Regions from separate parts of the Streptomyces sp. E11-3 genome, predicted to be linked through region 2. Evidence: predicted binding sites of a transcription regulator. Region 2 holds the regulator's gene; the other holds the start of a gene.
The links. The regulator HrcA, encoded in region 2, represses chaperone genes, less so after heat shock. The targets are predictions, from matches to a motif close to TTNGCACTCNGNNNNNCNGAGTGCNAA.

Region 1: the regulator HrcA is predicted to act here: its motif matches at 2,624-2,650, upstream of groES (co-chaperone GroES).

Annotation. Positions count from the first base shown of each region.
Region 1 covers NZ_JAZGRL010000001.1:2,977,177-2,984,822, reverse strand. Annotated here, with positions in the region: gene U9R90_RS13440 (hypothetical protein) at 1-399, shown strand, start outside; gene U9R90_RS13435 (THUMP-like domain-containing protein) at 328-1,572, opposite strand; gene U9R90_RS13430 (polysaccharide deacetylase family protein) at 1,663-2,583, shown strand; gene groES (co-chaperone GroES) at 2,796-3,104, shown strand; gene groL (chaperonin GroEL) at 3,224-4,852, shown strand; gene U9R90_RS13415 (SDR family NAD(P)-dependent oxidoreductase) at 4,946-5,719, opposite strand; gene U9R90_RS13410 (multicopper oxidase family protein) at 5,741-7,300, opposite strand; gene U9R90_RS13405 (LysR family transcriptional regulator) at 7,459-7,646, shown strand, end outside.
Region 2 covers NZ_JAZGRL010000002.1:2,006,713-2,014,358, reverse strand. Annotated here, with positions in the region: gene U9R90_RS28255 (MBL fold metallo-hydrolase) at 1-488, opposite strand, end outside; gene hrcA (heat-inducible transcriptional repressor HrcA) at 671-1,687, shown strand; gene dnaJ (molecular chaperone DnaJ) at 1,688-2,827, shown strand; gene U9R90_RS28240 (nitronate monooxygenase) at 3,096-4,172, shown strand; gene U9R90_RS28235 (16S rRNA (uracil(1498)-N(3))-methyltransferase) at 4,169-4,915, shown strand; gene U9R90_RS28230 (hypothetical protein) at 4,989-5,597, shown strand; gene U9R90_RS28225 (S41 family peptidase) at 5,741-7,646, shown strand, end outside.

The DNA of each region.
Region 1 (7,646 bases), on a different contig from region 2:
GCGTGGGCCGCTGACAACGTCCGTACGGCGCTGCGTCATCGGCATGAGCGCAAGCTGGAGCTGATGGAAGCGGCGAAGCAGGAGCGGCTGGCGGTCGAGGCGGCGCACAAGCCGCCGGAGCCGGTGTGCGGGTGCACCCATCACCTGGCCAAGCACGACAAGCAGGGCCGGTGCCATGAGCGGGTCGAGCTGGCGACGGACTGGGACGAGAACAAGAAGCCGGTCCGCTTCGAGGCGGGACAGTGCAACTGCCAGCAGTACGTGGGGCCGCAGCCGCTGTCCCAGGTGTTCGCGGAGGAGCTGACCGACCGGGGGGAACTTGGGGAACTAGGCGGTGGCTGGGGCTCCGATGAGCATGGTGGGGGCGTCGGCGACCCTGGTCAGGAAGACCGTCGCTGACCGCTTGCCCTGGAGCTTCATTTTGCGGCGGAGTTCCTCCGGTTCCACGGCTGAGCCGCGCTTCTTCACCGTCAGGACGCCGACCTCGCGCTCGCGCAACAGGGCCTTGAGCTTCTTCACGTTGAACGGCAGCTGATCGGTGATCTCGTAGGCGGTGGCGAACGGGGTCGGGTGCAGCGTGTCGCTCGTGACGTACGCGATCATCGGGTCGATGAGCCCCCCGGCGACCTGCCGGGCGACCTCGGCGACCAGGTGTGCGCGGATGACGGCACCGTCGGGCTCGTAGAGGTAGCGGCCCACGGGACGGGGTTCGGGGTCGGGCAGCATCGCGGCCAGGGGTGCGTGCAGCGTCGCGCCGCTCGGGAGGAGGGTGGCGCGCATCGACGCGGGCTGCGGGGCGGTGCCGCTGCCGGACTCGCCCGTGGACTCACTTCCGAACCAGAGCACGGCCTCCTTCACATCGCCGCCGTCTGAGATCCACTCCGCCTCGGCGTCCTCGGGTACCGCCTCGTGCGGGATACCGGGGGCGATCTTCAGCGCGGCGCGCGGGGCCTTGCGGGCGGCCTCGACCGCCCAGGACAGGGGCGGGGAGTACGCCTCCGGGTCGAAGATACGGCCGCGTCCGCCCCTGCGCGCCGGGTCCACGAAGACCGCGTCGTACGCCGTCGTGTCCACGTCCGTGACATCCGCGTGGCGCACCTCGATCAGCGCGTCCAGGCCGAGCGCCGCCGCGTTGGCGCGGGCCACCTCGCCGGTCAGCGGGGACCGGTCCACGGCCAGTACGGCGATCCCGGCGCGGGCGAGCGCGATCGCGTCGCCGCCGATGCCGCAGCAGAGGTCCGCCACACTCCGTACGCCCAGCGCGTGGAAGCGCTCCGCGCGGTACGTGGCGACCGCCGTCCTGGTCGCCTGCTCGACGCCGTTCGGTGTGAAGTACATCCGCCGCGCGTCGTCCACGCCGAACTTCGCGGCCGCCCGCTGCCGCAGCCGCGCCTGCCCCAGCGCGGCGGAGACCAGCTCGGCCGGGTGGTCGCGGCGCAGCCGGGTGGCGAGCGCCAGCTCCTGCGCGGGGTCGTGGTCGCGCAGCTCGGCGAGCAGCGCCTGGCCCTCGTCGGTGCGCAGGGCGGCGAAGGCGGCGAGATCGGGGTCGAGGCCGGAGTCGAGGTCGTTCACCCGGCCATTGTCGGCCAGTCGGTGGATCGTGCGCGCCGGGCGGCGGTGCCTGACCGTCGGCGGTGCGGTGCGCTGACAGGATCCGACGCCATGCGAACAGGACTAGTGCGACAAAAGGAAAATAGCTCCGGGAGGTGGGGTGTGCGGGTTAGGGCGGGGCTGGCCGTCCTCACCGCGGCCGCCATCGCCTCGGGCTGCGCCTCCGGCGAGTCGGCGAAGGCCCCGGTCGAGCCCGCCCCCGGTCAGCAGCAGGCGGAACGGGCCAAGCAGGCCAAGAAGCGCGCCGCCGAACAGCGGGCCGCGAAGGTGGCCGCGGTCAAGCGCTGGGGCCTGGCCAAGATGCCGCTGACCCCGCCCAAGCCGCCCGCCAAGAAGCCGTCGATCAGTACCCGCCGGGGCTTCGAGGTCGCCGGGCACAAGAAGCTGCCGCCCGTGTTCACCACCATCCCGACCAAGGACAAGGTCGTCTTCCTGACGATCGACGACGGCGCGGAGAAGGACCCCGAGCTGCTCCGGATGATGAGCGAGCTCAAGATCCCGTACACCGCCTTCCTCAGCGACTACCTGGTGAAGGAGGACTACGGCTACTTCAAGAAGATGCAGGACCGCGGGGTGGTCCTCAACAACCACACCCTCAACCACCGGTATCTGCCCGGGCTCTCCTACGAGCAGCAGAAGCGCGAGATCTGCGGCATGCAGGACGTCATCGAGAAGCGCTACGGCAAGCGGCCCGAGCTCTTCCGCCCGCCGTACGGCAACTACAACGGCGACACCCTGCGGGCCGCCAAGTCCTGCGGCATCAAGGCCGTACCGCTGTGGAACGCCGAGGCCTTCGTGGACCGTATGGACTGGCGCGAGTGGGACCGCGACCTGCACCCCGGCGACATCATCCTCACCCACTTCCGGGGCAAGGAGGACTGGAAGGGCACCATGCCCGACATGATCCGCCAGATGATGAAGACGGTGACCGACAAGGGGTACGCGGTGGCCAGACTGGAGGACTATCTGTGACCCGCCGCGCCGTCCGTCACCTCGACGCCAGAGGGACTCATTGGCACTCCGCTTGACCGAGTGCTAATCGCGGTCATAGTCTCAGGTCTGGCACTCCCCACTGGAGAGTGCCAGTAGCGACGGGCAGGTCCGGCACCCGCGACGACGGATCCACCTGGTCGCCACCCCAGAACAGTTAACCCCGTGAGATCTCCGAAGGGGGAGACCGGACCGTGACGACCACCAGCTCCAAGGTTGCCATCAAGCCGCTTGAGGACCGCATTGTGGTCCAGCCGCTCGACGCCGAGCAGACCACGGCCTCTGGCCTGGTTATTCCGGACACCGCCAAGGAGAAGCCCCAGGAGGGCGTCGTCCTGGCCGTGGGCCCGGGTCGCTTCGAGGACGGCAACCGTCTTCCGCTCGACGTGACCGTCGGCGACGTCGTGCTCTACAGCAAGTACGGCGGCACCGAGGTGAAGTACAACGGCGAGGAGTACCTCGTCCTCTCGGCTCGCGACGTCCTCGCGATCGTCGAGAAGTAGTTCACCAGGGAGTCAGACAGCTCCCGAAGTTGTGTACCGCGCCCCTGGCCCCCGTGAATCCAAGAATCGCCGGGTGGACAGGGGCGCGGTTCTTTTTTGAGAGGACTTGAGACAGCTCCATGGCGAAGATCCTGAAGTTCGACGAGGACGCCCGTCGCGCCCTTGAGCGCGGCGTCAACAAGCTGGCCGACACGGTCAAGGTGACGATCGGCCCCAAGGGCCGCAACGTCGTCATCGACAAGAAGTTCGGCGCCCCCACCATCACCAACGACGGCGTCACCATCGCCCGTGAGGTCGAGGTCGACGACCCGTACGAGAACCTCGGCGCCCAGCTGGTGAAGGAGGTGGCGACCAAGACCAACGACATCGCGGGTGACGGCACCACCACCGCCACCGTGCTCGCCCAGGCCCTGGTCCGCGAGGGCCTGCGCAACGTCGCCGCCGGTGCCTCCCCGGCCGCCCTGAAGAAGGGCATCGACGCCGCGGTCAAGGCCGTCTCCGACGAGCTGCTCGCGACCGCGCGTCCGATCGACTCCAAGGGCGACATCGCCGCCGTCGCCGCGCTGTCCGCCCAGGACAAGCAGATCGGCGAGCTCATCGCCGAGGCCATGGACAAGGTCGGCAAGGACGGTGTCATCACCGTCGAGGAGTCCAACACCTTCGGCGTGGAGCTCGACTTCACCGAGGGCATGGCCTTCGACAAGGGCTACCTGTCGCCGTACATGGTGACCGACCAGGAGCGTATGGAGGCCGTCCTCGACGACCCGTACATCCTGATCCACCAGGGCAAGATCGCCTCGATCCAGGACCTGCTGCCGCTCCTTGAGAAGGTCATCCAGCAGGGTGGCTCCAAGCCGCTGCTGATCATCGCCGAGGACGTCGAGGGCGAGGCGCTCTCCACCCTCGTCGTCAACAAGATCCGCGGCACGTTCAACGCCGTGGCCGTCAAGGCCCCCGGCTTCGGCGACCGCCGCAAGGCGATGCTCGGCGACATGGCCACCCTCACCGGTGCCACGGTCATCGCCGAAGAGGTCGGCCTCAAGCTGGACCAGGCCGGTCTTGACGTGCTGGGCACCGCCCGCCGCGTCACTATCACCAAGGACGACACCACGATCGTGGACGGCGGCGGCAACGCCGAGGACGTCCAGGGCCGCATCGCCCAGATCAAGGCCGAGATCGAGACCACGGACTCCGACTGGGACCGCGAGAAGCTCCAGGAGCGCCTCGCGAAGCTGGCCGGCGGCGTGTGCGTGATCCGCGTCGGTGCCGCCACCGAGGTGGAGCTCAAGGAGAAGAAGCACCGTCTGGAGGACGCCATCTCCGCGACCCGCGCCGCGGTCGAGGAGGGCATCGTCTCCGGTGGTGGCTCCGCTCTGGTGCACGCCGTCAAGGTGCTCGAGGGCAACCTCGGCAAGGAGGGCGACGAGGCCACCGGTGTCGCCGTCGTCCGCCGCGCCGCCGTCGAGCCGCTGCGCTGGATCGCCGAGAACGCCGGCCTCGAGGGCTACGTCATCACCGCCAAGGTCGCCGAGCTCGACAAGGGCAACGGCTTCAACGCCGCGACCGGTGAGTACGGCGACCTGGTCAAGGCCGGCGTCATCGACCCGGTCAAGGTCACCCGCTCCGCCCTGGAGAACGCCGCGTCGATCGCCTCGCTGCTGCTCACGACCGAGACCCTGGTCGTCGAGAAGCCGGCCGAGGACGACGAGGCCGCTGCCGGTGGGCACGGCCACGGCCACGCGCACTGACCTGGTGCGAGCTCTCTGAGCCGAGCTGACGAAGGCCCGGCACCCCTGGAAAAACGCCACGGGGTGCCGGGCCTTCGCGTTGTTCCACGGCTCCTACTGCGGCCCGTACTTGCGGCCCGTACGGGAGCTGATGCCGCCGAGCAGCGCGCGCGGCGTCACCTTCACCACGCCCATCATGGCCTTGTACCGCGGGTCCGGAATCGACAGCGACTTGCCGCGCGCCAGGTCGGCCAGCGCGGTGGTCACCAGCTTGTCCGCGTCCAGCCACATCCAGTTGGGGATGTTGTCCGTGCCCATCCCGGCCCGCTGGTGGAACTCCGTACGTACGAAGCCGGGGCACAGCGCCATCAGCCGCACCCCCGAACCCGCCAGGTCCTTCGCCGCGCCCTGCGTGAACTGCACGACCCACGCCTTGGACGCGCCGTACGTCCCGCGCGGCACGAAGGCCGCCACCGAGGCCACGTTGACGACACCGCCGCGCCCGCGCTCCCGCATCGAGTCGGCGGCCGCCGAGGTCAGCCGGAGCACCGCCTCGCAGTGCACCTTCAGCATCGTCAGCTCGTCGGCCATGGAGACCTCGAGATAGCGGCCCTTGTTGCCGAAGCCCGCGTTGTTGACCAGCAGGTCGACCGGGTTCCTGCGGTCGCCCAGCCGGGTCTCGACGGCCTCGATGCCGTCGTCGGTCGACAGGTCGGCGGTCAGCACCTCGGCCTCGATGCCGTGCCGGTCGTGCAGTTCGGTCGCCTGCTCCTGGAGCCGTTTGGTGTCACGGGCGACCAGCACCAGGTTGTGCCCGTCCGCGGCGAGGCGCCGCGCGAACGCGGCGCCGATGCCTGCGGTCGATCCGGTAATCAGAGCCGTAGTCATGGCCCAAGGCTAGTGTGACGCTCAGTGGTCGTGCTGCCCTTGCTGTCCCCGCGGCGGCGTCCCCGCCCGCTGACCCTTCTCGACGACCACGAACTGGCCCATCATGCCGCCGTCTTCATGCGACAGCAGATGGCAGTGGTACATGTACGGGACATCCGGGTCCGGTGGTCCGTCGAACCGCATCGCGAGCTTCACCGTCGAGCCGTCCGGCACGAAGACGGTGTCCTTGGCGCCGCGCAGTTCGGGCGGCGGGGCCTCGCCGTCCACCTCAAGGACGCGGAACTGCACGTCGTGCACATGGAAGTTGTGCGCCATGCCGTTGCTGTTGCGTACGGTCCAGACCTCCTCGGTGCCCCGGGTGACCGTCTCGTCTATCCGGCCCATGTCCATCTTCCGGCCGTTGATCCCGGACATCTTCAGGTCGAAGTGCCGCCCGCGCGCCGCGTCCTTACCCTCAGGGACCTCAAGCTCGCCCAGCTCGTCGGGGAGTTCGGGGGACGGCCGCAGGGTGTCCTTGGCCCGCAGCTCCAGTACGTCGAACGAGTCGTCGCCCCCGCCGAACCGGGTCGCGAACGAGTCGCCGAGCCGCTGCGGGTAGCTGCGCAGCACGGTCTTCTCGCCCGGCTCCATCCGCACCACGACCTCGGCCCGCTCGCCGGGCGACAGCCGCAGATGGCCGCCCATCCGCACCGGCTTCTCCAGCAGCCCGCCGTCGGTGCCGATCAGCGCGAACTGCCTGCTGTCGGAGAAGCCGAAGGCGTAGGTGCGCGCGGTCGAGGCGTTGAGCAGCCGCAGCCGCACCAGCTCGTCACCGACCTCCTGATACGGGTCGAGGGTGCCGTTGACCAGCGTCTGGTCGCCCAGGAAACCGACGCTCTGCATCATCCCGTGGCCGTGGTCGAACTTCGCGCCGTCGAACTTCACGTCCTGCACGATCACCGGCAGGTCGTCGACGCCGTACCTCTTCGGCAGCGGCAGCTTCGCGGCCTTCGTGCCGTCCTTGTCGTCGAGGATGAACATCCCGGCGAGGCCGCGCTGGACGTGCTTCTCCGTGGCGCCGTGCGGGTGCGGGTGGTACCAGAGCGTCGCGGCGGGCTGGTCGACCTTCCAGCTCGGGGACCAGGTGCCACCGGGCCGCACCATCTGGTGCGGGCCGCCGTCCATCTTCGCGGGCAGGTGCATGCCGTGCCAGTGCACGGTGGACGCCTCGTCCAGGCCGTTGGCTACCCGCACCTTGACCTTCTCGCCGCGTTCGGCGCGCAGGGTCGGGCCCAGGTAGCTGCCGTTGAAGCCCCAGGTCGGGGTTGGCCGCCCGTCCTTGAACTCGGTCTCGCCCGCCTGCATGCGCAGGTCGAAGACCCGGGTGCCGTCGGCGTCGACCGTGGACTTCGCGAGTGGCGGGATGGCCAGCTCGTTGCGGAAGGACACCTTGCCGACGGTGCTGACGTCCGCGCTGGTCCACAGCCACGCGAATCCGCCGCCGACCGCGGCGATCAGTACGCCGACGACCACACCGAGGGTGACCAGCACCCGCTTGAGCCTGCTCGGCCTGTTCCCCGTTTCCCCACCCGTTGGATTCATGCCATCGACGATCCCGTTGGCGGGCGGGGCGCGGCATCGGGCAGTGCCCTGAACCGACCCCGGCCCGCCCCTTACGGGACCCTGGCCCCGACCCCTCAGATGGCAAAGCCTCAGCGCTGTATTCGCGCTGCTCTCCAAGTTTCGCTTATGCTCGACGCATGATCGAGGCCCGTCATCTCCGTGTGCTGCGCGCCGTGGCCGCCACCGGCTCCTTCTCCGCCGCCGCCCGCGAACTGGGCTGCACCCAGCCCGCGGTGAGCCAGCAGATGAAGGCGCTCGAACACTCCACGGGTACCCCGCTGCTGATCCGTACGGGCCGCGAGATGCGCCTCACCCAGGCCGGCGA
Region 2 (7,646 bases):
AGGTCGTGGCCGGTGTGACCGGGGCCGACGTTCGCCAGGAGTACCCGCACACCGCCCAGGTCGAGGGTCCACTCGGCGCAGACCAGGTGGTGCGGGTGCACCAGGAGGTCCACCGCCTCGGCCACCGCGGGCCGGTCCGCCCCATGACGTACCGCGTCCGCGAGGAGGTCGTCGCGGCCCCTGGCGAAGACCGCGTCCAGACCCACCGCGCCGTACACCTCCACGCCCGCGAAGGCCGCCGCGCCCAGTACGTGGTCGAAGTGCGGGTGGGTGAGGGCGAGGTGGGTGACCCGGCGCTCGCCGCCGAGCAGCCGCTGGGCCTGCGCTCTCACCTCGGCGCCCTCGCGCAGCGTGGACCCCGCGTCAATCACCAAGGCCGCCCTGTCACCCGCGACAAGGCCGACCGTGCAGTCCCAGATCGGCAGCCGCCGTCGGGCCACCGAAGGGGACAGTTGCTCCCAGTCCGGCTCTTCCCAAGTCAACCCCATGGGGAGACGCTAACCCCAGGCGCGCGGGGCGGCACGGCGCCGGACCGACCGCCCTTGCCGGGGTCGTACCCACCGGCCGTACACTGGCTGCGGGAATCTTGGCACTCGCCTGCGGTGAGTGCCAGGGGGAAAGCCGCAGCGGCGACCGGGGCCGCGGGGAAGACAGCTGGAGGTGTGCGCGGATGCTCAGTGAACGAAGGCTCGAGGTGCTGCGCGCCATCGTCCAGGACTATGTCGGCACCGAGGAGCCGGTCGGCTCCAAGGCGCTCACGCAGCGGCACCACCTCGGTGTCTCGCCCGCGACCGTACGCAACGACATGGCCGCGCTGGAGGAGGAGGGCTTCATCGCCCAGCCGCACACCAGCGCCGGGCGGATTCCGACGGACAAGGGGTACCGGCTCTTCGTCGACAAGCTCGCGGACGTCAAGCCGATGTCCGCGCCCGAGCGCCGCGCCATCCAGAGCTTCCTGGACCACGCGGTCGACCTGGACGACGTCGTGGCCCGTACGGTCCGGCTGCTCGCGCAGCTGACCCGGCAGGTCGCCGTGGTGCAGTACCCCTCGCTGACCCGCTCGACGGTCCGCCATGTCGAACTGCTCGCGCTCGCGCCCGCTCGGTTGATGCTGGTACTGATCACCGACACCGGCCGGGTCGAGCAGCGGCATGTGGACTGCCCCGCTCCGTTCGGCGAGACCTCGCTCGCCGATCTGCGGGCCCGGCTCAACAGCCGGGTCGCGGGGCGCCGTTTCACCGACGTACCGCAACTGGTGCAGGACCTGCCCGAGTCCTTCGAAACGGAGGACCGGGGCACGGTCTCGACCGTGCTCTCCACTCTCCTGGAGACCCTGGTCGAGGAGACCGAGGAGCGGCTGGTCATCGGCGGCACCTCCAACCTGACCCGCTTCGGGCACGACTTCCCGCTCGTGATCCGGCCGGTGCTTGAGGCGCTTGAGGAGCAGGTCGTGCTCCTCAAGTTGCTCGGCGAGGCCAAGGACTCGGGCATGACCGTACGAATCGGGCATGAGAATGCCCACGAGGGCCTCAACTCCACGTCCGTCGTGTCGGTCGGCTACGGTTCGGGCGGCGAGGCAGTCGCCAAGCTCGGCGTGGTCGGACCGACCCGCATGGATTACCCCGGAACGATGGGAGCAGTACGCGCAGTGGCACGTTACGTCGGACAGATCCTGGCGGAGTCGTAAGTGGCCACGGACTATTACGCCGTACTCGGCGTGCGCCGCGACGCTTCCCAGGACGAGATCAAGAAGGCTTTCCGGAGGCTCGCCCGCGAGCTGCACCCGGACGTCAATCCCGATCCCAAGACGCAGGAGCGCTTCAAGGAGATCAACGCCGCCTACGAGGTGCTGTCGGACCCGCAGAAGAAGCAGGTCTACGACCTCGGGGGCGACCCCCTGTCGCAGTCTGGCGGCGGCGGTGGCGCGGGCGGTTTCGGGGCCGGTGGCTTCGGCAACTTCTCCGACATCATGGACGCGTTCTTCGGCGCGTCGTCCCAGCGCGGGCCGCGCTCGCGTACCCGCCGTGGCCAGGACGCGATGATCCGGCTCGAGATCGAGCTGGACGAGGCGGCCTTCGGCACCACCAAGGACATCCAGGTCGACACCGCGATCGTGTGCTCGACCTGCTCCGGTGAGGGCGCGGCGCCCGGGACCTCGGCGCAGACCTGTGACATGTGCCGCGGCCGCGGTGAGGTCTCGCAGGTCACCCGGTCCTTCCTGGGCCAGGTCATGACCTCGCGGCCGTGCCCCCAGTGCCAGGGCTTCGGCACTGTGGTGCCGACGCCGTGCCCGGAGTGCGCGGGCGACGGACGGGTGCGCTCGCGGCGCACCCTGACGGTGAAGATCCCGGCCGGTGTGGACAACGGCACCCGGATCCAGCTGGCGGGCGAGGGCGAGGTCGGGCCCGGTGGCGGCCCCGCCGGTGACCTCTACGTCGAGATCCACGAGCTGCCGCACCCGGTCTTCCAGCGGCGCGGCGACGACCTGCACTGCACGGTCACCATCCCGATGACGGCCGCGTCCCTCGGCACCAAGGTGCCGCTGGAGACCCTGGACGGCATGGAGGAGATCGACATCAGGCCCGGCACCCAGTCGGGGCAGTCGGTCCCGCTGCACGGGCGGGGTGTCACGCACCTGCGCGGCGGCGGACGAGGCGACCTCATCGTCCACGTCGAGGTCCTCACCCCGTCGAAGCTCGACCCCGAGCAGGAACGCCTGCTGCGCGAACTGGCGGCCCTGCGAGGCGAAGAGCGTCCGACTGGGCAGTTCCAGCCGGGCCAGCAAGGGCTGTTCTCGCGCTTGAAGGACGCCTTCAACGGGAGATAGGCGCGGCTGCGGCCGGGGCTCCGGGGGTTGTCCCCCGGGGCAGCACAGTCAGCCGGGCCAGCAAGGGCTGTTCTCGCGGTTGAAGGACGCCTTCAACGGGAGATAGGCGCGGCTGCGGCCGGGGGCCCGGGGGTTGTCCCCCGGGGCAGCACAGTCAGCCGGGCCAGCAGGGGCTGTTCTCGCGGTTGAAGGACGCCTTCAACGGGCGCTGAGGCCCTAGCGGAATGTTCGATTCGGTGCTGTGTGGGGGACGTGACACGATGCTGACATGTCCTCCGCACTGACCGATCTCTGCCGGTACCCGATCGTGCAGGCCCCCATGGCGGGCGGCGCCTCCGCCCCGCCGCTGGTCGGTGCGGTGTGCGAGGCCGGTGGCCTCGGCTTCCTCGCGGCCGGGTACAAGACGGCCGACGGCATGTACCAGGAGATCAAACAACTGCGCGGGCTGACCGCCAGGCCCTTCGGCGTCAACCTCTTCCTGCCGCAGTCCGAGTACGCCGACCCGGCCGCCGTCGAGGTCTACGCGAACCAGCTCGCGGGCGAGTCCGCCTGGTACGAGACCCCGCTCGGCGAATACGCCTGCGGCGGGCTCGACGACGGCTACGACGCCAAACTCGCGATCCTCATCGACGACCCCGTACCGGTCGTCTCGTTCACCTTCGGCTGCCCGACCCGCGACGCGCTGGAAGCCTTCGCACGCGTCGGGACACTCACCGTCGTCACGGTCACCACACCCGAAGAGGCAGCCGCCGCGCAGTGGGCGGGCGCCGACGCGGTGTGCGTGCAGGGCATCGAGGCGGGCGGCCACCAGGGCAGCCACCGGGACACCCCGGCCTCCGACGGCAGCGGCATCGGACTGCTGTCCCTGATCGCGCAGGTACGCGAGACCGTACAGCTGCCGATCATCGCGACCGGTGGTCTGATGCGCGGCGCCCAGATCGCCGCGGCCCTCGCGGCGGGCGCCGACGCGGCCCAGCTCGGCACCGCGTTCCTGGCCTGCCCGGAGTCCGGTGCCCACGCCCTGCACAAACAGGCCCTGACCAACCCGCTGTTCGTCCGCACCGAACTCACCCGCGCCTTCACCGGCCGCCCGGCCCGCGGCCTGGTCAACCGCTTCCTGCGCGAACACGGCCCGTACGCCCCGGCCGCGTACCCCCAGGTGCACCATCTGACCAGCCCGCTGCGTAAGGCCGCGGCCAGGACGGGCGACGCGCAGGGCATGGCGCTGTGGGCCGGGCAGGGCCACCGGATGGCCCGCGAACTCCCGGCCGGGCAGCTGGTCGAGGTGCTGGCGGCCGAACTCACGGCGGCCAAGGCCGCGTTGATCGAGGGGAGCGCGTCATGACGGCGCCGGTGTTCGTGGTGGACGAGGTACCGGGCGGGCCCGAGTACGTCCTGGAGGGACCCGAGGGGCGGCACGCCGTCTCCGTGAAGCGGCTGCGCGCCGGCGAAAATGTCGTACTCACCGACGGCCGGGGCCGCTGGACCGAGGGCGTGGTGAAGGCCGCCGAGGGCAAGGACCGGCTCGTCGTGACGGACCTGACCGGCATCGAGGAAGAGCCCGAACCCACCCCGCGGATCACCGTCATCCAGGCACTCCCCAAGGGCGACCGCGGTGAACTCGCCGTCGAGACCATGACGGAGACCGGCGTCGACGTGATCGTGCCGTGGTCGGCGTCCCGCTGTATCACCCAGTGGAAGGGCGACCGCGGTCTGAAGGCGCTCGGCAAGTGGCGGGCCACCGCCCGCGAGTCGGGCAAGCAGTCGCGCCGGGTGCGCTTCCCGGACGTCGCGGACGCGGCAACGACCAAACAGGTTGCGGCACTTCTGGCCAAGGCCGACCTCGCCGCCGTCCTGCACGAGGACCGCGACTGCGCCAGCGAGCCCCTGGCCACCGCCGAACTCCCCACCTCCGGCGACATCGTGCTGGTCGTCGGCCCCGAAGGGGGCGTGTCCCCCGAGGAGTTGGCCCTCTTCGCCGAGGCGGGTGCCAGGCCGTACCGGCTGGGCCGCAGCGTGCTGCGCACCTCCACCGCGGGCACGGCCGCGACGGCCCTCCTGCTGGGCCGCACCGGCCGCTGGGCGTAACCCCGTCCGGCGCGAGAAGATCTGGCGACAATAGGGGTACCGCTCCACCGCCCCCGGTGGGATTCTGCCCCGTATGCGGGCAATGTGGCGTCACGTCAGGCGCGTACCCAGCCGCCGCCGTGGCCTGTACGCGGCCGGGGCGGTGACCGCCGCCGTCGTGGCCGTGACCGCGTGCGAACCCGTCGGGAGCACGATGTCCGCCACCGCGGTCGCGATCACCACCGACCAGGTCGGGACCAAGGCGCTGGAGCAGAAGAACATCGACGTGCAGTGGCTCAGCTGTTCGGCGACGCTCGGGGAGGGCGGTAAGACCACCCCCAACACGGGGGATCCCACTCCGTCACCGAGCGTACGGAGCGTGGCCACCGTCGACTGCCAGGGCAAGACCATGGACGACAAGGACATCACGATCACCGGCAAGGTGACGGAGGAGCTCGACGGCCGGTGCGTACGGGGCGACCTGACCGCCAAGGTCGACAACAGAGTCGTCTTCGAGGCCAACATGCTCGGCAACTGCGCGGCGACCACCGAGCCGCCCAGGACTCCGCCGGTCACCTACGAGCCGACCCCGACCAGCCCACCGGATGCCACCGAGCCGCCCGACGACCCGGCCAGGCCCACGGTCACCGTGACGGTGACCGCCGACCCGCCGCCCACCTGCGACTGCGCACCCGGCAAGTGACGGTGAGCCCCTGGGCCGCCCGGCGCCGGACCGCAGGCGACGCGCGAAGCGATAGCGGGCCGACATGCGAAGTGATCGCAGGGCGACGCGCGAAGCGATCGAACCACTGGCCGCAGCCCGGCCCGGCTGCCTAGGGTGACCTTGTGACGCACCCTGCCTACCTCCGGTTTCCGCATGTCCAGGGCGACTTGATCGCCTTCACCGCCGAAGACGACGTCTGGATCGCGCCCCTGGGCGGCGGCCGGGCCTGGCGCGTCAGCGCCGACAACACCCCCGTGAACCATCCGAGGATCTCCCCGGACGGCACCCGGGTCGCCTGGACGTCGACCCGCGACGGCGCCCCCGAGGTCCATCTCGCGCCCATCGACGGCGGCCCCGCCAAGCGGCTGACCCACTGGGGAAGTTGGAAGACCGCCGTACGCGGCTGGACCCCCGGCGGCGAGGTGCTAGCCATCAGCACCCACGGCCAGGCCTCACTGCGCCGCAGCTGGGCCCGCGCGGTCCCGCTGGACGGAGGGCCCGCGGCCACACTCCCGTACGGCCCGGTAGGCGACGTGGCCCACGGACCCGAAGGGCAGATCCTGCTGCTTTCGGCCACCATGGGGCGCGAGGCGGCCTTCTGGAAGCGCTACCGCGGCGGCACCGCGGGCAAGCTCTGGATCGGCGGCCCCGACGGGGAGTTCACACGGGTCCACGCAGACGTCGACGGGAACATCGAATACCCGATGTGGGTGGGGGAGCGCATCGCGTTCCTCTCCGACCACGAGGGCACCGGCGCCGTCTACTCGTCCCTTCCCGACGGCACGGACCTGCGCCGCCACACCCCCACCGACGGCTTCTACGCCCGGCACGCCGCCACCGACGGAACCCGCGTGGTGTACGCCTCCGCCGGTGGACTCTGGCTCCTGGACGACCTCGACGGCACCGAGCCCCGCCGCCTCGACATCCGCCTCGGCGGTCAGCGCACCGACCTCCAGCCGCACCCCGTACGGCCCGAGCGCCACCTCTCGGCCGCCGCGATGGACCACACCGGACGCGGCAGCGCGGTCTCCGTACGCGGCGGCATCCACTGGGTCACCCACCGCGAGGGCCCGGCCCGGGTACTCGCCGCCGAACCCGGCGTACGCGCCCGGCTGCCGCGCACCTTCCGCGTCGACGGCGACGAACACGTGGTGTGGGTGACGGACGCCGACGGCGACGACGCCCTCGAGTTCGCCCCCGCCACGGGCGTCGCACCCGGCGCATCCGTACGCCGGGTCGGCGCCGGACAGCTCGGCCGCGTCCTGTCCCTGGCCGTCGCCCCGGACGGCAGCCGCGCCGCCGTCGCCGCGCACGACGGCCGCGTACTGCTGGTCGAACGCGCGTCAGGCGACGTACGCGAAGTCGACCGCAGCGAGCACGGCGACGCCACCGGCCTTGTCTTCTCACCGGACTCCGCCTGGCTCGCCTGGTCGCATCCAGGACCCGACCCGCTGCGCCAGCTCAAGCTGGCCAACACCGCCGACCTGTCCGTCACCGAGGCCACCCCGCTGCGCTTCCGCGACTTCTCGCCCGCCTTCACGCTGGACGGAAAGCACCTCGCGTTCCTGTCGGCGCGCTCCTTCGACCCGGTCTACGACGAGCACGTCTTCGACCTGGCCTTCGTGGGCGGCAGCCGCCCGCACCTGATAACGCTGGCCGCCACCACGCCATCGCCGTTCGGACCGCAGCGCCACGGCCGCCCCTTCGAAGCCGCGGAGAAGGGCGGCCCCGAGGGTGAGGACGACACCCCGGCCACCCGGATCGACCTCGACGGACTCGGCGACCGCATCGTGCCGTTCCCCGTCGAAGCCGCCCGCTACACCACGCTCAGGGCCGCCAAGGACGGCCTGCTGTGGCTGACCCACCCGGTGCGCGGCGCCCTCGGCGTCTCCCGCGCCACACCGGACGACCCCGGCCCCAGGACGGTGCTCGTACGGTACGACCTGGCCCAGCAGCGGGTCGAGGAGATCGCCGCGGACGCCGACGACTTCTCGGTCAGCGGCGACGGCAAGCGGGTCCTGCTGCACA